Regions from separate parts of the Sphingobacterium sp. G1-14 genome, predicted to be linked through region 1. Evidence: riboswitches for the same ligand, from Rfam matches in the RefSeq annotation. Region 1 holds a riboswitch; each other region holds the start of a gene.
The links. Region 1 has a riboswitch for S-adenosylmethionine ahead of metF (methylenetetrahydrofolate reductase [NAD(P)H]). Riboswitches for the same ligand answer to the same signal wherever they lie in the genome.
Positions count from the first base shown of each region.

Region 2: another riboswitch for S-adenosylmethionine. It lies ahead of CBM24_RS20970 (5-oxoprolinase); the one in region 1 lies ahead of metF (methylenetetrahydrofolate reductase [NAD(P)H]).
Region 3: another riboswitch for S-adenosylmethionine. It lies ahead of CBM24_RS16825 (O-acetylhomoserine aminocarboxypropyltransferase/cysteine synthase family protein); the one in region 1 lies ahead of metF (methylenetetrahydrofolate reductase [NAD(P)H]).
Region 4: another riboswitch for S-adenosylmethionine. It lies ahead of metE (5-methyltetrahydropteroyltriglutamate--homocysteine S-methyltransferase); the one in region 1 lies ahead of metF (methylenetetrahydrofolate reductase [NAD(P)H]).

Region 1 covers NZ_CP021381.1:5,900,280-5,906,071, reverse strand. Annotated here, with positions in the region: gene rimM (ribosome maturation factor RimM) at 1-427, shown strand, start outside; gene CBM24_RS25340 (hypothetical protein) at 531-1,382, shown strand; SAM riboswitch class I at 1,600-1,702, shown strand; gene metF (methylenetetrahydrofolate reductase [NAD(P)H]) at 1,773-2,729, shown strand; gene CBM24_RS25330 (DUF2723 domain-containing protein) at 2,996-5,792, shown strand, end outside.
Region 2 covers NZ_CP021381.1:4,842,688-4,848,479, forward strand. Annotated here, with positions in the region: gene CBM24_RS20960 (TolC family protein) at 1-342, opposite strand, end outside; gene CBM24_RS20965 (DUF3050 domain-containing protein) at 607-1,377, opposite strand; SAM-I-IV-variant riboswitch at 1,588-1,681, shown strand; gene CBM24_RS20970 (5-oxoprolinase) at 1,748-2,011, shown strand; gene CBM24_RS20975 (hypothetical protein) at 2,042-2,347, opposite strand; gene CBM24_RS20980 (DKNYY domain-containing protein) at 2,511-3,137, shown strand; gene CBM24_RS20985 (hypothetical protein) at 3,154-3,462, opposite strand; gene CBM24_RS20990 (hypothetical protein) at 3,494-4,522, opposite strand; gene CBM24_RS20995 (hypothetical protein) at 4,946-5,641, shown strand; gene CBM24_RS21000 (hypothetical protein) at 5,638-5,792, shown strand, end outside.
Region 3 covers NZ_CP021381.1:3,896,898-3,902,689, forward strand. Annotated here, with positions in the region: gene CBM24_RS16820 (FUSC family protein) at 1-2,007, shown strand, start outside; SAM riboswitch class I at 2,189-2,301, shown strand; gene CBM24_RS16825 (O-acetylhomoserine aminocarboxypropyltransferase/cysteine synthase family protein) at 2,557-3,867, shown strand; gene metX (homoserine O-acetyltransferase family protein) at 3,900-4,943, shown strand; gene CBM24_RS16835 (homoserine dehydrogenase) at 4,981-5,792, shown strand, end outside.
Region 4 covers NZ_CP021381.1:491,970-497,761, forward strand. Annotated here, with positions in the region: gene CBM24_RS02130 (hypothetical protein) at 1-460, shown strand, start outside; gene metE (5-methyltetrahydropteroyltriglutamate--homocysteine S-methyltransferase) at 561-2,873, opposite strand; SAM riboswitch class I at 2,952-3,055, opposite strand; gene CBM24_RS02140 (response regulator transcription factor) at 3,242-3,931, opposite strand; gene CBM24_RS02145 (sensor histidine kinase) at 4,034-5,792, opposite strand, start outside.

The sequences.
Region 1 (5,792 bases):
TTTGAATATCGATGTTGTCTTTGTGGAAGTGAACAAAAAACTTGTTCCTTATTTTGTTGATACCATTAAATTTCAAAAAAATAGTACAGCGTATGTGACATTTGAGGATGTGGATCATATCGATAAGGCTCAAGTACTTGTACGTAAAAAGCTATATCTTTCCAATGATAAGATGCCCGAGCGCGATCCAGATGATTTTAGATATACTGATTTAATCGGTTTTTTAGTGATTGATGAAAACCATGGTGAATTGGGGCAAATAACAGATGTTCAGGAATTTCCACAACAATTTGTCGCTTCGGTAAATATGGATGGCAAAGAACTGATGTTCCCATTGTCCGATGATTTGATCTTAGGAATCGATGGCGAAGAGGAGATCATTGAAGTTGAATTGCCAGAAGGCTTGGTGGATCTTTATAAAGAATAAGCATATCCCCAAGCTTATTCAAATAAATAGCGGTACACGAATTATTGCAGTAATTTCTTATCTTGGTCTGTATATTATTACTGGCCATAATTATTGATTTATTTTGAAACCGTTATTACTGCTGCTATTCCTATTCTCGTTGTCTTCTTGTGCTTTCTTTGGGAAGAAAAAGGACTTTCCTGAAGGCAATTACCAAATGATATTGGGCTATTCAAATGAGGAGTATCATAAAGTAAAAAGAGAATCACCCCAAAATGTGGAGGCAGATGTCTATGGTAATGACCCTACGATATACCGGTCCTTTCTCTCCCTCCATGATAAAGATAAGTTTGTCATGGCGATCGATGATATCCTACTCTTCGGTAAGTATAGATTCGACGGCGATCGATTAGAATTGACCGATGAGAAAAAGGGTAGTCTCGCTTTGGATATTGTTAAGGTAAAAAACGATTTTGTTCAGCTGAGAGGTGATTTTTCACAGTTTAGCTCAGCACGTGTGCCCACAAGTGAAAAACTTTATATCAACTTTGCGTTAGATAAAACCCCTATCCGGGAGACCCCGAGCAAATTTGATAGCCAAGTGAATCTATGGCGAAATGCCCCTGTAAAATCAGAAAGTGAAATGGAGATAAAAGCCAGGGCATTGAATTTTGTAGATTATTCTATCGCTTATTTCCAGCACATATCAAGTTCAGGCACACATCACGATTATCGAATGGATGGTGTTGAATCACCCATTATTTATGCTGAGAATGGCATTGTGCTCAAGGCATGGGCAGATGTTCCCGATTCTTGGAAAGAGTTATTTTACAACGAAAAAAATGCATTAATCGCCTACAAATATTTATTTGATGGTTTTAAATATGGATCGAAAGAGGAGTACCATGTTACGGGACTCTTACTGATTACATTTTATCTCAAAAATCTACGGAATTCCCTAGCAACGAATCTTTAGCCGATCCTGTTGTGACGTAGTCAGTCTCTTCGCTGTCGATGATCCGCGATCGTTAATTTTATCTTTTTTTAGAGTCTTTTATATTTGGTGGAGCCTAAATTCCTGTTGTTGCCTGGGAATAAACCTGAAGCCGTATTTATTGCAATCTTTTTGCCGCTATTTTTGCTTTTTCGAAAAAATATTTTTGTCTTTTGATTTTTTAAAACGATATTAGCAACGCTTATAGAGAAAGGCCGAGGGACTAGACCCGTTGAAGCCTTAGCAACCTGTATTGTTCAAGGTGCTAAATTCTACCCTACTCCATGTGGGAAAGATAAGTTACATGTAGATAAACGATTCCTCGACGTGTGCGTTTCGATGTAAGCCAACCAAACTAAAAACAGTTTTTTAATGAAGATTATCGATCATATCCAGAATGCCAAAGGAAAAACATTGTTTTCTTTTGAGCTATTGCCACCGGCGAAAGGGCAGGGCATCCAAAGTATTTTTAAAACCATGGATGAACTGATGGAGTTTAAACCTCCTTTTATCGACGTAACCTACCATCGGGAAGATTATATCTATAAAGAGCATGCGAGTGGATTACTGGAACGCGTTTCCTATCGTAAACGTCCTGGGACAGTGGCGATATGTGCTGCAATCATGAATAAATATAAAGTAGATGCGGTGCCCCATTTGATATGTGGTGGTTTTACAAAAGAGGAAACTGAAAATGCATTGATCGATTTGAACTTTCTGGGGATAGATAACGTCTTGGTATTGCGGGGCGATGCACGTAAGGGCGATGCCGATTTTATACCGACCGATGGTGGACATGCCTTTGCAACAGACCTACTGGAACAGGTAACTGATATGAATAAAGGAAAGTATCTGCATGAAGACATTATCACATCGGAAAAGACTGATTTTTGCATCGGTGTAGCGGGTTATCCCGAAAAGCATTTTGAATCGCCAAATTTCAATACTGATTTTAAATACCTGAAACAAAAAGTCGATATGGGAGCAGAGTTTATTGTGACTCAGATGTTCTTTAATGTTGAAAAATATAAGGAGTTTGTAACAAAATGTAGGGACAATGGAATCCATGTGCCTATTATTCCAGGATTGAAACCACTGACAACGAAAAAACAGTTGGTTACCCTACCAAGGATATTTCATTTAGATATTCCGGAGGAACTGAGCGATGCTGTTTCAGCATGTAAAACGAATGCCGACGTTAGACAAGTAGGTGAAGAGTGGTTGGTGCAACAATGTCAGGAGCTGATTAAATTTGGCGCTCCGGTATTACATTTCTATACGATGAGTAATCCTGGTCCAACAAAGAAGATTGTTGAAAAACTAGCCTAACTCATAAAAATAATACGAAAAGGGAGCGCATAAGCTCTCTTTTTTTTGGGGTAGTATTCGTTGTGAAAGCTTATAATAAGTTCAGAATTTCGATCGTGTGGTTTTAGGTCGATCTCTATATTCAGGGTTTAATAGCCTGTTTGGTTTAATAGCCTGTTTATAGTCAGGTACTTGTGTTAAATAGTGTTAATTAACTTATTGGAGTCAGGATAACTTTTTAACTTAAAGTGCTAAAAAGGATTTTAACAATAGACCAAATTGACCTTATGACGTACACTAGATTAAATTCTCTACTCGGCTTTGCTTGCGGACTAATTGCTACATGTGTATATATCGCCACCGTTGAAAAGACGGTAAGCTGGTGGGATTGTGGTGAATTTATTGCCTGTGCCTACAAGCTGGAAGTGGCACACCAACCGGGAGCACCATTATTTCTTCTTATTCAGAATATATTTTCCAACCTGGCTTTGGGTAATGCAGGTAAAATCGCCTATTGGATGAATATTGGATCCGCAATCTGCAGTGGGCTTACTGTTACATTTTTATTCTGGACAATAACAGCAATTGCCAAAAAGATACTCAACAGGCAAGAGAAAGTTCAATTATCGAATTATTTCCAAATTTTTGCTGCGGGTTTAGTTGGTGCAATGGCTTTCTGCTTCAGTGATTCATTCTGGTATTCGGCTGTTGAATCCGAGGTATATGCGATGTCTTCATTGTGTACTGCGATTGTTTTTTGGGCAATTTTAAAGTGGGAAGTCCGTGCAGATGAGGAAGGTAGCGATCGTTGGCTGGTGTTTATTGCTTTTGTTATGGGCCTTTCGATCGGAGTGCACCTATTAAATCTGTTGGCAATTCCGGCTATAGCGATGGTTGTCTATTTCAGAAGAGCAGGACAGGTTAGTGTGAAAGGTACAATAAAAGCTTTCTTGGTAGGAGTGCTGATCTTGGGGGCTGTTTTGTGGGGAATTATTCAATGGTTGGTCGGTCTCGCAGCTAAGGTAGACCTCTTATTTGTAAACTCGCTAGGTTTGGGCTTTGGCTCAGGCATCTTCTTCTTTTGTCTGCTGTTGGGGTGCTTCCTCGTTTATGGGCTATATTATTCTTATAAAAAGCGGCAATACACACTGCACACCGGGCTGCTGGTCTTTTGTTTTATTCTATTTGGTTATAGCTCCTATACCATGGTTTTAATCCGTGGAAAAGCCAATCCGTCGTTAAACAATAATGCGCCGGACAATGTGTTTTCTTTTTTGGGTTATCTGAGCCGGGAGCAATATATCCGGGAACCTTTACTCAAAGGACCCAATTATGATTCACAAGTCGTTGGTGTCGAGAGTAAAACCGGTTATCGCAAAGATGAATCAGGGTATATTCCTTTTAGTCAGGTCGATAAGTATACGTTTGATAAGGAAACTTTCTTTCCCCGCATATATAGTCAAGATGGAGCCCATCAGGCTTATTATAGGAGTTACCTCAATTTGAAGGAGGGGCAGCAGCCACAGTTCTCGGATAATTTTAAGTTCTTTTTTAATTTTCAACTGGGTGATATGTATACCCGATATTTCTTGTGGAATTTTGTCGGTAGGCAGAATGACAGGCAAGGGTATGGGACCTATAGTGACGGCAACTGGTTGTCGGGGATTAAACCATTGGATAATTGGCGTTTGGGAGGGCAAGATAAAATATCCCAATCACAGGAGCATGACCCGAGCCGGAATACCTATTTTTTCCTTCCATTGCTACTGGGAATAGCCGGAGCGATCTGGTTGTATCGAAACAATAAACCTTATACCTTGGTCTTGACCTTACTTTTTGTGTTTACGGGAATAGCGATCGTTGTTTATCTCAACCAAACTCCTATGCAACCTCGGGAACGAGATTATGCTTACGTAGGATCTTTTTATGCGTTTGCGATCTGGATCGGACTGGGAGCAATAGCATTTGTTCGGTTTCTCAATCGTTTTGTACAAACACGGTATGCATTAGCGACAGGTATTTCTTTCGCTTTATTGGGCGGTCCCATTATTTTGGCCCATCAAAATTGGGATGATCATAATCGTTCTGAAAAATCGCTGGCAAGGGATATGGCACGTAATTATTTAGAATCCTGCGCTCCAAATGCTATTCTATTTACCTATGGAGATCATGATACATTTCCTGTATGGTATTTGCAAGAAGTGGAAGGAGTACGTCCGGATGTTCGGGTTGTGGTATTAAGTTATCTGACTGGCGATTGGTATATGCAGCAGGCGAAGCAACCGACGTATCAAGCGGCAGGTCTTCCCGTGACGATCCCAGCTGAAAAGACAAAAAAAGGCGTTCGTGATTATATCCCTTTTGTGGATAGACAGCTTGATAATGCGGTGGATATACAGCAATTATTTCAGTTTGTCACATCGGATGATCCGGAGTATAAAGTTCAGCTGAATTCAGGTGATATGGAAAACTATTTCCCTTCCAAGAAAGTCCAATTGCGCGTTGATAAAGAGGAGGTGGTTAAGAAAAATGCGGTTCCGGCTTATTTTCAGAGTGCTATTGTTTCTGCAATGGAATGGGAAATTCCGAATGATCATCTGACCAGGGCGGATTTAACCCTGTTATCGGTGCTTGAAAATAACCATTGGGACAGACCGATATATTTTTCGAACATGTTGCCAAGTGACATTAAATTGGGCTTGGATAAATACCTGGTCAATGAGGGCTTTACTTCCCGATTGATGCCTGTCGCTGCTACAGATCAGTCGACAGGAAAACGAAATGAGCAGGCCGGGCTAGTTAACATGGAAGCATTATATAACAATATTATGCATACATATCAGTGGGGCAATGTTAAAAATGCACAGTATTTAGATACCGATTCGTTTCGCTTTACAAGTATGTACGCTCGTGATATATTTGGAAAAGCCGCCCGGATGCTCTTGGCCAATGGTCAGGTCAAACAAGCTGGGGAAGTAGCGAAAAAAGCATACGATCAATTACCCGATCGCGTATATGCGATGTCGGATGCCATCAATTATGCCGATATTATCGACAGTCTATATCGTTCGGGACAACCTCAGC
Region 2 (5,792 bases), 1.1 Mb from region 1:
CTCAATTTTCATTAGGTCCCGATGCCCATTGTAGAGGTTCAGATAAAAATCCAGGCCGCTATCGTACAAGTAATGAATGATATCATGCTGGGAAGGTTTATTTAAAAGACCCTGGTCATACACAGGCATATTACTTGCATAACTAGCAGAAGCTCTGGCGGAAATCTTGGGCAGCAACTCCATGCGTTGCTGCTGTACTGCCACCTCAGTTTCTTTGAGCTGCAAATAAGACTGCTCGATGTATTTACTGTTCTGTAGCGCTTTGTCGATCATGTCTTTCAGGGACATGCGCAAAGAATCGAGGGCGAAGGTGTCCGAAATAGCGCATACTAACAATCCCATGGTTAGTATGCCTTTTGCCCAATAGGGAGGAAAAAAGTTCACGTGTGCTATGTAATTTTTTTGCGTTGCAAACTTAGACACTTATTGGAACTTGGATTTCTTCACAAACGCCAATATGTTATGGAAAAAAGACATTTTTTCATCAATTCAAACAAAAAGACCAATATCTGCCAATAAGTCCTTACAATATCCTTTTTTACAGCACATAAAAAAGGCCTTTCAAATCGTGATTTGAAAGGCCTTTCTCGATGGTATAATAATAGATTATCCGTATAAGGAATCTTCTATTGCATTCCACAGCTGGATTCTTTTTTGTAGCGCAATTTTACTGATCTCTTTCATTTCCGTCCATTTAACCTCATCGTCCTTGGCAAGATCTGTGATCATCTGCATCGCCAACGGTCCATGCTCGTCGCCGTCAAGATCAATATGGCGTTGAAAATAATAAATAAAGCTATCCAGATTGGCTGTAGGAAAGTTTGTTTTAATCTCTTCCAAAATAGAGGTAAACATTCCCGGGATAAGATCTTCGCGTCCAAATGTAAATGCTGCGGCAATTTTATGCACCTCGCCCTCAGCAATCACTTCGAATGTAAAATTCAAAAAGTCTTTGATCCGCTTGTCCAATGTGGTCGTTGCAATGACATCGAATATGTTGTTCGATTTTTTGGCTTGAGCAATAAATTTGTTGACCAGATGAAGGTCGGCACCCATGGCATCCATGGCGTCCAGATACATCTCAAAGTGGCTCAAACGGCGGCCATCAATGTATTCATCCGATTCCTCAGCCAATACAATTTCGTTGATTAGATAGCGTGTTGATGGATGCTCACTCGCAAACCAAGGTAAAGTCGTACAGGTCAATTTAATCTGTAAAGCTTTTAGTAAAGACATAAAATCCCATACAGCGTACACATGCCCTTCTGTAAAAGAACGTAGATTCTTGATCGTTTTGATCTTACGATACAAAGGGTGTTGCAATAATACCTCGCGTTCGGCAGCAATGTATTCGTTAATTTCCGCAATTCTATTCATGGCGCAAAAGTATTGTCTTATCTCTGTTTTTAAAAGTATTTTCGATGAGATTACAGTAACATGATAAATTTTTCGCCCAGCTATCCGCTTCATAACCAAATCACAGCCAACAACGCGCCTCGCTTTTGACCTCCCTATTCCTGTTGTTAGCGCTCATTTACCCTTAAAAACAAAAATATTTTTTATTATAAAAAATAATCTACTATATTTGTAGAGTATTCAGAATTGCATGATGCAATACCAACCGAGTGGAGGCACCGCGGTGGTAAATTAATACGGGTTTCGACCAAAATAAACGTCACAGAACGATTATTTTCCCAACAAGATCTGGATACAGTTTATGGTTTAATCCTTTAAATTTTTAAATTGTATGGCTACTACAACAAATCTTTACCAACACTTACTGGAAAAATTCAGTTATTACTCAACAGATGAACTGATCCAGCTCAACAATGACACGATTTTAGGACAAGGCTGGGGTTCAGCCAAAGCAACCTTTAGAACAGCTTTGATCAGTACGTTCTCCAAAAGAGGACTGGATCTTTCCAACATCATTTCCAAGGAAGACGGTTTTACCTCGGTGAAGCATGTCCCTGTACGCTTGGAACAGAATGTCCTGATTCCTTTACAGTAATCGTTATCGGCAAAAAAAGGTAGGCCTAGCCTACCCTTTTGTCAATGAGTGATGATATTTTAACGTATGATTGAGTGAATGTGCGGTCTGCCGGGCATCGTCCTGATAGGACGATAAATCTTGGCAGGCTCTGATATCTGCTACATCCACCTTGTTTCTTACTTTGCTGATGACCTGATTTAATTCCGATTTCCAGTTGCCCGGATCGCCAAAATCGTCCACCCAATTTTTGTTGATAAACCTTTTATAGTTCAAAAGCAAAATATACAATTCCTCACCACTACCGGCGCGATTGATTGACGTGCGCCAGTTCTCTAATTTTTCTTTAAAACTCATAACCAGCAATATACAAAAAAATATTTGGATTCCAAAATAGTTGCATTTGAAACGGATAAGGATAACGAGAAATAAAATGATAAAATGATTAAACCTTCGGTGAATTATCTTGGTCATAAAGGAGGGATTCAATATAAATATCATATTATAAAACAGATACATTATGGCCTTTATCCACTTAAAAAATATGCTTGTTATTTCCTTTGCATTGCTATGTATATTGGGGAAAAGTATTGCTCAACAAGGTCGTCACAATAAAAGATCTACGTCTCAGACGACGTTTCGACATGACAGAGAAAACGATTATGTCAACATAGGCAACCGGATCTTCTACAGGGATAAGATGGTCGAAGGTGTCGATGCACGATCTTTCAAAGACCTCGGCAATGCTTATGCAATAGACAACTGGAATGCCTATTATCGTGGCGTTAAGATTAAAGATGTATCGCCACATTCTTTCCAATCACTTGGTTGGGGATATGCCAAAGATAGTTGGAATGCCTATTATCGTGGCGTTAAGATTAAAGATGTCTCTGCGCCCAGCTTTAAAATACTGGATGAAGGATATGCCAAAGACAGTTGGAATGTCTATTATAGAGGCAATCGACTAAAAGATGTATCCGACCAAAGCTTTGTTCTTCTCGGCGATGGATACAGCAAAGATAGCTGGAAAGTCTATTATTTTGGTCAGGAGATAAAAGATGCAACTGCTTTTACATTTAAATATCTGGGCAAAGGTTATGCGAAGGATAGCTGGAATGAATATTATAGAGGAAAAAAATTAGAATAGAAAATAGACCACGGGATTATTCTATTGAATAATTCCAATTTCCTAATCCTTTCGGTATCTCCCAGGATTCGGCTTTGGCCTTATAATCATTAAAGTGACCTTTTTCCCAGGTGGTAATATGATAACCTTTGCAGAACTTACAATAATAGGCCCTTTTGCAGGCGTCTTTACCCATCCTGTGTTTGATACGTTTACCATCCAATTTGTTTCTCATCCGGGATCTGAACTTAAAGTGAAGCATTGCCCATTGCGCCTCAATTAAAGAAGGAAATCCAACTTTACCAGTAGCTCGGCATTTCCAGGTATTGTCCCTTACTTTTTCCATAATCTATCTATTAAAGTTTACCTAATATATTTTATTGCTCTTTTTCTATTGGCACCTGCAACATGACCCATTCCCTGATATGCTTTGCAATCTTGTCGGACACCTCAAAATAGTACCGTCCCTCAAAAGGGATTTTGAGCAGGATACGCAATCGGCCCCGTTTCAGTTGCAGGCAAGCTTGGATCATATCCAAAGGTATAGCCTTATCCCGGTCTATCTTTTGTACAAATCCCTTCGTGCTATTGACAACTTCCTTTAAGCTGCGCTGCTCGCCACAAGTCAGATTTTCGTCCATCGCAGTTCTTAAATAAAGGCTGACTATACCATTTTTATAAGTAAAAATCCCGATATCCTTATAGGATATCTTTTGGGACAAGATTTTATTATTGAGCAGGAATACCTCTTGCTCCAGATCCATGGATCTGCACATGGTTAAATCTATTTCATCCATGGAATCCACATCTCTATCTTCCCCTGCTGTTACCAGGATCTCTTTCAGCTCTTCGATGCCCGGAGAAAGCAGCTCAATCTGCTCCTGGAGATCTCTCGTTCTTAATTCTTGCTGGAGGATAGTTTCTTTCTGTTCAAAAATTATGAGTTTTTGCCTGTGGTAAACAGCGACATAGAAATAAACTGTATAGGACATATTCAGGACCAAAATGCCGCTAAATATGACCATTAAAGGAAACAGCAGCCATTCATCCTTCGCCTGTGGATCGGGGCCAATGATCCAGAACAATAAAAGTGTCGGAAGTATGCAGCAAAAAAATAATTGCATACCGGCGCGTTTTTCGGGGTTAACCAGCCAGTTCTGCTTTTTGTCCAATATAATGATAACCAATCTTATATAAAAGAAAATAATCGCTACCATCAATACAAAAAATAGATAGCTATAGGTGACCGGCCAGTCTAAAAGCCATTCCGCCAAGGCGCCCCGATAGCCCAGATACCAACAGAATCCTCCAAAAATGAAAGATGCAATCACCTGCCAGATCCCATCGGGATACTGCACCGTCAATGTTCTATTATCCTGATATCTATTTTTGTTAAAACTTTTCATGTACAGACGACATTTTAATAACGCTATTAAAATTTACATACTTATCAGATTTATACATTCTTCCAATCTATCTTTCACCTATTAAGTTTATCCGGCATTACATAAATTCCTAGTACTGGAGAACTTCCTTAAAAACTCCCCTGTCGAAGAAATTTTTGTTATATAAATTTAGCCAATTATTTATTAAACAATGTCCAACTCACTTAAATCAATGCCTTTGTATCGTTTTATGGCTCAAATAATTCCCCTTCCGGATGAAAATTTAACTCTTTGTTGATAGAAAATCCTCCTTCGCTGTCAGGAAATCAGCACTCATTGTAAAAAATTGGCCTTCATTGAAATGGTTGGGATATTCACTGAAATTTCATGCTATAGTGGGTAAATTTAAAGCGTAAAACTTCACTGATTATTAAACCATAAATCATGAGGACAATAAAGAAATTTAGACTGCCATTTAGCCGCAATTATGTATTTATTGCAATTGCTGTACTGATTACCTTATATGGGATTTTCTGGGCCCGGACACATAGCGAGCGCGTCTATAGCATCGGGGCAATGATCATTCTTATCCCATTTCTGGAAATGCGTGGCCAAGAACGCGTCATGCAGCTTTTCGTTATCTTTTTTGTCTGTATCCAGGTCAGCAGCATAGCACTATTTGACCGCCTTCCCTACCAGCTGCTGATCAGCTCGCAACCCTTTTGGACAGCTGTAAAAAAGGGCATACCGACAGCCTTTATCATCTGCGCGATGGCACATCTGTTTTTCTGGAGAAAGACAGACCTTTTCAAACTTTATGGGATCCAATTTCCCATCATGATCATTGCATGTACCTGGTATATCCGTATGCTGCTGATCATGGCTAATTGCCAGCATATCCCAAATGCAAAAGCTGTACGGATACCCGCCATTGTTATCCAGAAATGCCCTGCTTGCTGTGACCTATACGAACTATGGTTTTCGTTCAATTATGAAGGTCAGGAAGAAAAAGTTTCGATTAATGTCAATCCCCAACTACATGAACAGACCAATGAAGGAGATTCACTCATACTTCAGATGCATCCCGGGAGATTTGGCTGGCCATGGTACCATAAAGATATCAAAAGGAGGTACAGATGATCGTAAGTTTACAGAAGCTGACAACGCTCATAGAAGCTTTGGTTTATCTTGATAACAAAGATATTCCAAACCATTTGGGTGAGATCGCCGAGGCCTGCAATACTAATTTTGCATTGGCACTACAAGCCCATCGGGAGATTATTCAGGTAAA
Region 3 (5,792 bases), 2.0 Mb from region 1:
AAAAGATTCTACCGTATTTATATCCTTATGATACGATTTATGCATGGCGAGCATTCTGGAGACGCATTACGTAATGTTTCCATCAGCATCTTGCCAAGTTTAGCGATCTACTTATTGGGAGCGCAAGCGAGCACGGCAATTGGAATCGGTGTCGGATCGTTATTAACAACACTCACAGATCCTCCTGGAAACAGAAAGGATAAACTTTCTTCTGCTCTCGTATGTATTCCCACCTTTTTCGTTGCATCATTGTTTACAGCGATTGTATTTCCGTATCATTGGCCCTTGGTTATATTGCTAGCGGCGGCCGGTTTTATATGTACGTTATACGGTATTTTTGGAGCTCGTTATGCTGCAATTGGAAACATGACATTGATTCTCATGAGTTTTGTGATCGGAATGGCCCCGCAACACCCCCTTGCAGTTAGTTTACAGATTACAACAGGATCCATTATATATTACTTTTTTAGCCTTTTACAGGCCTATATACAACCTTATCGCTCGCTAAAACATGCGATGGCCAATGGTTTTCATGGATTATCCCAATTTCTATTGATACGATCCCAGTCTTACGATCCCGATATTCCTTTGAATATAACGTACAGTCGCGTAGGCAAAATTCATGGCCAGATCAGCGAACAGCAGGAACAAATCAGGTCCCTTCTTTTTCGAGAAAAAAAAATCATAAGCCAACAGTGGCATAAAAGCAATTATTGGCTCAGTCAAGTTTATGGGTTAATTGACCTCCATGAGTTAATTATTGCACTTGATCACGACTATGATGCGATTCGCAAAAACCTTGCAGACACGGGCAGCCTCCCTTTAATCCGTCAAACAATCAAATTATTAGCTTTAGAAATTGATAGCTTTTCACAACCTAACAAGAGGTTTCGGTATGCACATCAATTATATCACAATAACTTTAAAATTAATGCCCTCTTACAGGATTTAAAAGAAATTCAAGAAGAGCAGGCCGGTCAAGCAAAAAGTATATTATATTCGATCATAAGCAACATCGAAGCAATTATTGAAGTGCTCAACCGAATTCAGGTGGCTTTTTATCAAAATCAGGAAATCCAGGATAAGATTGACAGCAGTGAGTACCAACAATTTATCAATCGACCTTTGCGCAATCTTGCTGATCTAAAAAGTAAACTCCATCTGAATAACCCGCTTTTTCGATTTGCCGTTCGGATGGCTCTTCTTTTTGGAACAGGCGCATTGATCGGTATTTTATTTTTAGATTTTAAATATACCTATTGGATCTTACTGACGATCGCTATTGTTGCCAGACCAGCATTTTCAATGACAAAAAAGCGTAATATAGAGCGTATTGTAGGCACATTCTCGGGTATAATCGTTGGCATATTCTGCTTAATTGCTATTCATTTTCTCCCGGCTCTTCTTACCATAGCTGCATTAGGTCTTTTCGGATTCTTTTTATTCAATCGATCTAATTATATGGTCAGTGTCATCTTTATTACCTTGGGAATTGTGATTGCACTCAATTTGTTTGAAGGCAATATCAATCTCATTTTAGGCAGCCGAATGCTTTTTACACTTATTGGAGCATTCTTGGCTATAGCAGGTTATTTCTTGATCCCTGTACGCCAGAGCACAGGCATGGTTCAGCTGGCAAAAGAGGTATCTCTTTACAACGAACATTATTTCCAGATCATCAATAACCGTCTGTCGGACGAGAGACAAAGTTCGTTTGATATACGGCTGGCTCGCAAAAAAGCGCAGACTGCCATGGCCCTGTTTTCAGACGCTATCAATCAAATGAAAAAAGAACCCGAACACAAATGGATGGATTGGTCACATATACACCATTTTCAGGCACTCTCTTATCAGGTCAACTCCCATTTGGTGGGTCTTTCGCTATCGTTAAGCAAAAAGACGAATCGCCACCTGACGTATGATATCCATAGTAGAATTGATGCACTTAAACCTCTTTTAACAGATTTAAATCAAATTGCAGAACGGATCAACTTAAAGAAATCATAATACCCGATTGGCAGTTACTTATCAAGTTTCATCGAACAATATGCGATCCGATCCGTATGTTATTCAAAATTCCTTTAACTAAAAAACAGCTTTTCTTTTGCTTTAATAAAAAAAGAGTTTATATTTGTATCGTCTTCGAAAGAAGATTTCTAATCAACACCTCCCTTAATCAGTAGGTCTTGATTTATAAAGAAGTGGCGAGAGACTGGCTCAATGACCCACTGGCAACCTTCAATTTGTTTGAAAAGGTGCCAATTCCTGTCCAAAACAATATCGTTTTGGAGCATATAAATAACATAAGACAATGATTATTAAACTACTGAAGTCCATTAAAAATTCAGGTTCAACACAAGTGAGCCGCACGATAAGCGAAAGTGTAAGCCATCATACAACTGTATTGATGCGAATGCGTATGCATATGCACTTCCACGCTTGTTAAGAATCATTTCCTTTTTCTTGGATAAAGATTTAACAGACCCTTCAAGGAGGTGTGTATGCTTCTCTTTTTACTTAGCAATTTCTTTTTGAACCCTTAAAATCTGATATATTATGTCTTCAAACAAAAATTTAAAATTCGAAACTCTTCAGGTTCACGCTGGCCAAGTCGCTGACCCTACTACGGGATCTAGAGCAGTTCCTATATATCAAACAACATCTTTTGTATTTGAAAATGCCGAACACGGCGCAAACTTATTTGCATTAAAGCAGTTCGGCAATATTTATACACGGATTATGAATCCTACCACGGATGTTTTCGAACAACGTATTGCGGCACTGGAAGGTGGAGTCGCGGCTGTTGCTGTCGCATCTGGCCAGGCGGCACAGTTTATTGCATTAAATAATATCTTGGAAAGTGGTGACAATTTTGTTGCCGGATCCAACTTATACGGCGGTACATTCAACCAGTTTAAAGTTTCTTTTAAACGTCTGGGCATCGAAGCTCGATTTGCAACGGACGCCGAGGCAGATAAAATTGAAGCCCTCATTGATGATAAAACAAAGGCCATCTATGTTGAAACAATTGGAAACCCAAGTTTCAATATTCCAGACTTTGAGAAAATTGCTGCAGTAGCAAAAAAATATGACTTACCGTTAATCGTCGATAATACTTTTGGAGCTGGGGGATATTTATTTAAACCTTTGGAGTATGGTGCGAATGTGGTGGTTGAATCGGCTACTAAATGGATCGGTGGACATGGTACAAGCATAGGTGGTGTCATCGTCGACGGCGGAAACTACAATTGGGGCAATGGAAAATACCCTCAATTTTCCGAACCATCTGAAGGCTATCATGGCTTAGTTTTTTCCGAAGTTTTCGGTGAAGGCGGACCGTTTGGAAATATTCAATTTGCCATTCGGGCACGTGTGGAAGGGCTTCGGGATTTCGGACCAGCACTCTCCCCTTTCAATTCATTCTTATTACTACAAGGACTTGAAACCCTGTCTTTGCGGGTGCAACGCCATGTAGACAACACTTTAGAGATAGCTAAATGGCTTGAGGCGCATCCACAGGTAGAAAAAGTAAACTATCCGGGCTTAAAAAGCTCTCCGAGCTTCGCTAACGCACAAAAATACCTTAAAAATGGCTATGGTGCAGTGCTTTCTTTCCAACTCAAAGGTGACGCAGCACAAAAGGCCAATAGCTTTATCGACAGCTTAGAATTGATCAGTCACCTGGCCAATGTTGGCGATACGAAGTCATTGATTATCCATCCAGCAGCGACTACTCACCAACAATTGAGTGATGAAGATCAAGCCAATGCTGGAGTATTCAAAGGTTTATTACGTCTTTCTGTAGGAATAGAACATATTGATGACATCAAAGCTGATTTACAACAAGCTTTTGATAAAATTAAATAATCAGATTTTTTCGGCTTAAACTTAAACGTAAAATGAGTAAGCATATTTATCTGCACCCGGAGCCTTTTGTATTTGAAAATGGAAGAGAGCTTACTGATTTACAAATCAGTTATGAAACATTTGGCAAACCCAACGCTGATCGCAGTAATGTGATCTGGGTTTGCCATGCACTAACGGCCAATGCAGATGTACTGGATTGGTGGTCAGGTCTTTTTGGAACAGGTGAATTATTTGATTCAAACGATTATTATATTATCTGCGCCAATGTCATAGGATCAGCATATAATAGCAGTAATCCGCTATCTGTAAACCCAGCTACTGGACAGCCTTACTACCTATCTTTTCCTGAATTTACAGTAAGAGATTTGATCAAAGCACATCAATTTCTTGCAGACCACCTGGATATCAAACAAATAGAGCTCCTTATTGGGGGCTCATTGGGCGGTCAACAAGCATTGGAATGGGCCGTATCACGCAGTATAGCCATCAACCATCTAATCGTCGTTGGAACAAATGCCGTCCATTCACCATGGGGTATTGCATTCAATGAAAGTCAACGTCTTGCCATTACTACTGATCGAACCTTTTATGCGAATCATCCCGATGGCGGAGCTAAGGGTTTAAAAGTTGCACGCGCTATGGCACTGTTGTCTTACCGCAACTATACAACGTATGCCAACACACAAAAGGAGGATGATAACGAAAAACTCGATCATTATAAAGCATCCTCCTATCAAAACTATCAGGGTGAAAAATTGGTAAAACGCTATAATGCGTACAGCTATTACTTCCTAACCAAAGCAATGGACAGCCATAATTTAGGTCGTGGGAGACGATCTATCGAATCCGCTTTAGCGAGCATCGACTGTCCAACTTTAGTGCTGAGCGTCAATACAGATTTGTTGTTTCCTCCACAAGAGCAACAATTCATCGCTCAACATATTCCGAATGCCCACTATCAGGAGATCGAATCTACTTATGGCCACGATGGGTTTTTGATCGAAACAAAAAAACTCACGAAAATCATCAGCAGCTTTCTGCGGAAACAAAAAGAATACATCAACGAATTAGTATAAGAGAATAAATAATATATAAGAGAATTTAAGAAGAGATATGAGTAATAAATTAACAATAGGGATGTTTGGGTTTGGTGTAGTAGGCCAAGGTCTTTACGATATCATCAAAACCAAAAATCTTAATCTGGAAATCAAAAAATTTGTCATTAAAAACGGAGATAAAAAGCGCTCGCTACCAGCAGATCTATTTTCTACCGATGCCGAAACAATTTTAGGTGACCCAGAAATTAATACTGTTGTCGAACTAATAGATGATGCCGAAGCAGCCTATCAACTAACTGTTCGTGCCTTGAAATCGGGAAAAAATGTGGTATCTGCCAATAAAAAAATGATTGCCAGCCATTTGGAAGAGCTGGTTGATATTCAACATGAATACGGCACCAGTTTATTGTACGAAGGTGCCGTTTGCGGAAGTATTCCCATTATACGGAATTTAGAAGAGTACTATGACAATGAATTACTTCATTCTGTCAGCGGTATTTTTAATGGATCTTCCAACTATATTTTATCTAAAGTTTTCAATGAAAACCAGCAATATACAGATGCTTTAAAGAAAGCGCAAGAACTTGGTTTTGCAGAGACAGATCCTACCCTTGATGTAGGTGGATTTGACCCAAAATTTAAAGTATGTATTGTTGCTTCCCATGCGTACGGGATCTATGTCAAACCAGACGATGTCTTTAATATTGGTATTGACAAATTGGGACAGCAAGATATTCGTTTTGCTAAAGAAAAGAACCTCAAGATCAAATTGATACCAACAGCAAAAGAAATCGACGGCAACAAAGTTGTACTTTATGTATTACCACGCCTAGTAGGCAAAGACAGCATGCTCTATAATGTAGAAAA
Region 4 (5,792 bases), 920 kb from region 1:
ATCCTTATCCTATGCGCTGTCTTATGATGAGTCCAATACAATGGCGCTGTGTTTGATGGGAAGAGTTCATGCCGAACAGCTATTGGACTATGAGCAGGCAAAAAGGTATTTCCAGGAAGCTTTGGTGCATAATGTGCAGGCACTGGAGGTATATCCTTATTTCATTCAGACACTGATTGATATGGGGGAGTATGAAGCTGCAAAAAAGACGATTAAATTTGCTTTGACACTTCCGGCGATGCCCTTGACAGGGATATGGATCAAGAAAGCACTTTTATTTGAAAAATTGAGAAAATACAAAAAGGCATTGAAGGCGTTAAAAATGGCACAACTTGAGAATGTTGATCTTGATTTTTCGTCAAGCCTGAAGTCGATTGAAGATCGGATTAAGGGGAAACAGGAAATTAAGAACGGGAAAGAAAAGGAAAACAAGAAAGAAAGGAAGAACACTCGAAAATAGTCTCACATTATCCGAATGACGGTTTTTGTTTTGAACCAAGGTCCAATAAAGAAGCCCTAGATGAAATTTCATCTAGGGCTTTATCAATATAGTTTAAGAATTATTCTGCTCTTAAGATTTTCGCAGCCTCAACCATCGACTCTAAAGCCGCTTTGGTTTCTGGCCAAGCACGAGTTTTCAAACCACAGTCAGGGTTAACCCAAAGTTGTTCTGCTGGAACTACTGCTTTTGCTTTACGCAATAGATCTACCATCTCATCTTTGCTTGGAACACGTGGTGAGTGAATGTCATAAACACCTGGACCAATATCGTTTGGATATTTGAAATCACCAGCGAAAGCATTCAACAATTTCATTTGAGAACGTGAAGTCTCAATTGTGATGACGTCAGCATCCATTGCAGCGATATCTTCGATTACATTATTGAACTCAGAGTAACACATGTGTGTGTGAATCTGTGTATCGTCTTCTACATTTGATGAAGAAACACGGAAAGCACGTACTGCCCAGTTCAGGTAATCTTTTTGATCAGCTTTACGTAGCGGTAATCCTTCACGGATTGCTGGTTCATCGATTTGTATGATTTTGATACCTGCTTTTTCCAACGCTTGTACTTCGTCTAAGATCGCCAATGCAATTTGGTAAGTCGTTGTTGAACGCGGTTGGTCATTACGTACGAAAGACCATTGTAAGATGGTAACCGGACCAGTCAACATACCTTTAACCGGACGGTTAGTCAATGATTGAGCGTATGAAGACCAACGGACAGTCATATCTTCAGGACGGTATACATCACCATAGATAATAGGAGGTTTTACACAACGTGAACCGTAAGATTGTACCCAGCCGTTTTGTGTGAAAGCGTAACCAGCCAATTGTTCACCGAAGTATTCAACCATGTCGTTACGTTCGAATTCGCCGTGTACTAATACGTCGATATCCAATTGCTCTTGAAGACGGATTGTGTTTTCAGTTTCTTCTGCGATTGCTTTATCGTACTCTGCCTGCGTGATAGCACCTTTTTTCAGGTCTGCTCTCCATTTACGAACATCTTTCGTTTGTGGGAATGAACCAATAGTTGTGGTAGGGAATGCCGGCAAGTTGAACTTCGCTTGTTGCGCTGCTTTACGGTCAGCAAATGCTGAAGTACGTTTCGCATCGTCATCAGTGATATTGCTTGTACGTGTTTTAACCTCTGGTTTGTGGATCAGTGGAGAAGTACGACGGCTTTCAGCTGCAGCTTTGTTCGCTTCGAAGCGTTTTGCTGTTTCAGTATCAACTTCACCTTCTGCTAATACGGCCAAGTCTTTTACCTCAGCTAATTTTTGTTTAGCGAAAGCTAACCAGTTTTTTACTTCAGCTGGTAGCGATTGCTCATTGTGTTCATTGTCTAAGTCAAAAGGAACGTGCAACAATGATGAAGAAGGAGCTACCCATACACGGTCTTTTCCTAATGCATCAACAGCTTGTTTGATTTTAACCAATGATTTTTCGTAATCATTTTTCCAGATGTTACGGCCTTCAACAATACCCAAAGATAATGTTAATGAAGCAGGAACTTTAGCTAGTACCGTATCCAACTGGTTTTCACCGCGTACCAAATCCAAATGTAAAGCATGGATAGGTAGGTTAACTGCGATATCTTCGTTGTCTTTTAAAGCTTCGAAGTAAGTCGTCGCGATTAATTTGATGTTTTTGGCAGCAGCAGCCAATTTCTCAAACGTAGGTTGGTATAATGCTTTTACTTTTGCATCTAAATCCAATGCCAAGAAAGGCTCGTCGATCTGAACATATTGTGCTCCAGCTTCTGCCAATTTAGACAAGATTTGCTCATATACAGGAATTAATTTGTCTAATAGGTCGATACGGTCGAAACCAGCTTCTTTTTCTTTACCGATCAAAAGGTAAGTGATTGGGCCTAATAAAACAGGTTTTGTCTCAATACCCAATGATTTTGCCTCGTTGTATTCATTTAAGAATTTCTCAGAAGTCAATTTAAACTCTTGATCTTTTGTGAATTCAGGAACCATATAGTGGTAGTTGGTATCCAACCACTTGGTCATCTCCATTGCAGTCACATCGATTCCTTCTTGTTGGAATCCGCGCGCCATGGCAAAATATAAGTCTAAGCTGTAGTTGTTGTCTACTTTATTCAACAAAGAATGGTAACGAGCAGGAATTGCACCAACAGTAAGGGTTAAATCCAATACTTGATCGTAAAAAGAGAAATCATTGGAAGGGATCAAATCTATTCCAGCATCTTTTTGTGTTTTCCAATTGCCTTCACGAATTTTTTTTGCTGTGTCCAATAATTCCTCAACAGAAGATTTTTTAGCCCAATAGGCCTCATTGGCTTTTTTCAATTCGCGGAACGCGCCCACACGAGGGTAACCTAAATTGTTAGTCAATAACATAATGAATGTTTTTAATATTTCTTTTTCAACTATATTTCTTGCTAGAGAGAGAAGGACACACTAGAATTTGGTGACTTCGGCTTATCATTCCCATATCAAGTAGGGTAGAATTTAGCACCTTGTCAAGGGACAGGTTGCTAAGGCTTCATCGGGTCTATTCCCTCTGCCTTTCTCTATAAGCGACGCTAAGTTAGAACATTTCTTTTTGAAATGCAAATTTTTTATAAAAGTGCGTCAATTTTTTATATTCTACTATGGATAAAATTGTTTTGTTCTTTTCTTTTCATCCATGATTTAGTGTATGCCATGTTTCAATACGCCGTGTAGCATAAAAAATGGGGAATGACTGTTTCTCATTCCCCATTCTTTTAGCTCACCAAAAGTTTGTAACCTTTTCCGTGCACATTGACAATTTCAACTTTACTATCTTCTTTTAGATATTTACGAAGTTTACTGAGAAATACATCCATACTTCTACCTGTAAAGTAGTTGTCATCATGCCATATTTTTAATAAAGCTTCTTCCCGGGTCAGCACATCATTTTTCTTTAAACAAAGCAAGCGTAGTAGTTCCGCTTCTTTGGTGGATAGTTTTTGCATCTGTCCTTTGTAAGAAATTTGCTGACTTGTATAATCAAAGAAATAATCACCAATTTCAAATTTATCAGCAACCACTTCCTCTTCTTTGTCTCGAACACTGCGTTTCAGCAAAGCATTGATGCGGAGCAATAATTCCTCCACTCGAAAAGGCTTTGTAATATAATCATCTCCCCCTAATTCAAAGGCTTCGGTTTTATCTTCCATCATCCCCTTTGCTGTGGCAAAGATAATAGGAACAGTATTGTTTGTTTTTCTGATTTCACGTCCAACTGTAAATCCGTCCTTTTTTGGCATCATGACATCGAAAATACAGAGGTCGTAGTTATTTTTTTTGAATTGAGAAATCGCTTCATCTCCATCTGTGCATAATGTGACGTCAAATTTTCCCTTTAATTCGAGATAGTCTTTTAAAAGATCCCCCAAATTAGGATCATCTTCTGCTAATAATATCTTTTGCATAATGATTATATTAATTTTCACCAATGTCCCTTGATGCTGATAAATCAGCTTTCCTCAACCTTTGAAATTTTTTAAAGAGGAAATATACAAAAAAGGAACGTTTTATTTTTTAATAGGCAAAATTACTTCAAAGGTCGTGCCCTTATCTTTTTCACTTTTAACTGTAATTTTTCCGTTCAGCCTTCTCAGGATGTCCTGTACATAACTTAAGCCAAGACCAAATCCTTTGACATTATGAACATTTCCAGTTGGAATACGGTAGAACTGGTCGAAAATCTTTTGCAGGTGATCCCGACTCATCCCAATACCGTTGTCGGCAATGGTGATAACAATGGTATCACCAACATTTTTTGAATTGATGTTGACATGTAAATCTCCTTTGCTGTACTTGATGGCATTATCCAATAAATTGTAAAATACATTCGAAAAATGTAACTCATCACCGACGACAATATCCTTGGTCGCTGCGAGATCTATACTGAATTTCCCACCAATATTCTGCATGCGTAGCTGCATGCTGTCCGTTACTGCAGAAACAAGATCATTGATGCTTACTTCTACCTGGTCGAGTTTTAGCGTTTCTTTTTCTAGTCTTGCCAAATCGAGCACACGTTCAATATGATTTCCGAGTCTAACATTTTCGTCGTAGATGATATTAGCCAATTTTTGAACGCGCTTATGGTCGGCATTGATGTCTGGATCTTTAAGTGACTCGCTGGCAATCATAATTGTTGCAACAGGTGTTTTAAACTCATGCGTCATGTTGTTGATGAAATCTGTTTTCATTTCCGAAACTTTCTTTTGTCTGAAGATGATAATCAGTGTATAAGCAAAACAACCCACCAACAAGAAAAGTAGTGCCAGCATAGGTAGTAACAGATAGCCCATATTATCTGCGATTATCGCCTTTTTATTGGGGAAATAGATTGTTAATTTCCCTGGCGCAGCACCGATATCACCTTTAAAAAGTGCGGTCGAGTATTTTGTTGTATTTGTCGGGTTATTTAGAGCGGCTTCGTTTAAAATATTATTTAGTAATATATTGTTTGTACTCCATATTTCAATATTAAAAGGAGCTTTAATATCGCGTTGAGCCAACTCATCTTTGATAAGTTCTTGGACGATGATAACATTCAACCGATCCTTTAACGGACGCTTTGCTAGCTCCATTCCAATAGCAACATCTTCGATGTAATCTGCCTTTTTACCACCGAGCATAGCAACGGAGTCGTAAACGTTGAAACCGGACCAAGAATTCTTTCTGTTTAGCACATCGAGCCTTTTTTCCAAATCAGAGATGGTTTTTGCAAGTTTTGCATTCTCTCTTGGTGGTAAGGTGGCTACTCTGAATTTTGTCTGTTGATTGACCAATGGGTCCATTAGGGGGATAACAAACCGTGTGCTATCGTCTTTTCCACTAATCTGATCATCTACCTTCGATGCATTTAACATGATAAAAGCTTGCACCAGATTATCGTCGGTAAGCTCATTTGAAACAGAAAATTTGATAAATTTCTGGTACTCCGGTCTTTTGATGTATGTTTCGTAAAAGGAATTTTTGATTTCAATTACATTTGGATACAAAGCACGTAATTGGTCTTCTTGCTCTTTGAAGTTTGAGAAAACAACATGTTGTTTGTTTTTTAATTCTTCAATTCTATATTGGATTTCAAGTTGCTCGGCCAACAGACGTTGTTTGGCCTGTTCCTGCTTGGATTTTTCAATGTTACGTTCCTGTTGAACTTTAGCAAAGTCGACCACCTCCCGTCGTTCAAGTTTTCCGGCAACAGCTGTAATCGCAGCATTGACGGACTCATCAAATAATTGGGATTTTTGACGATATGAATCTCTCAGAAAATAG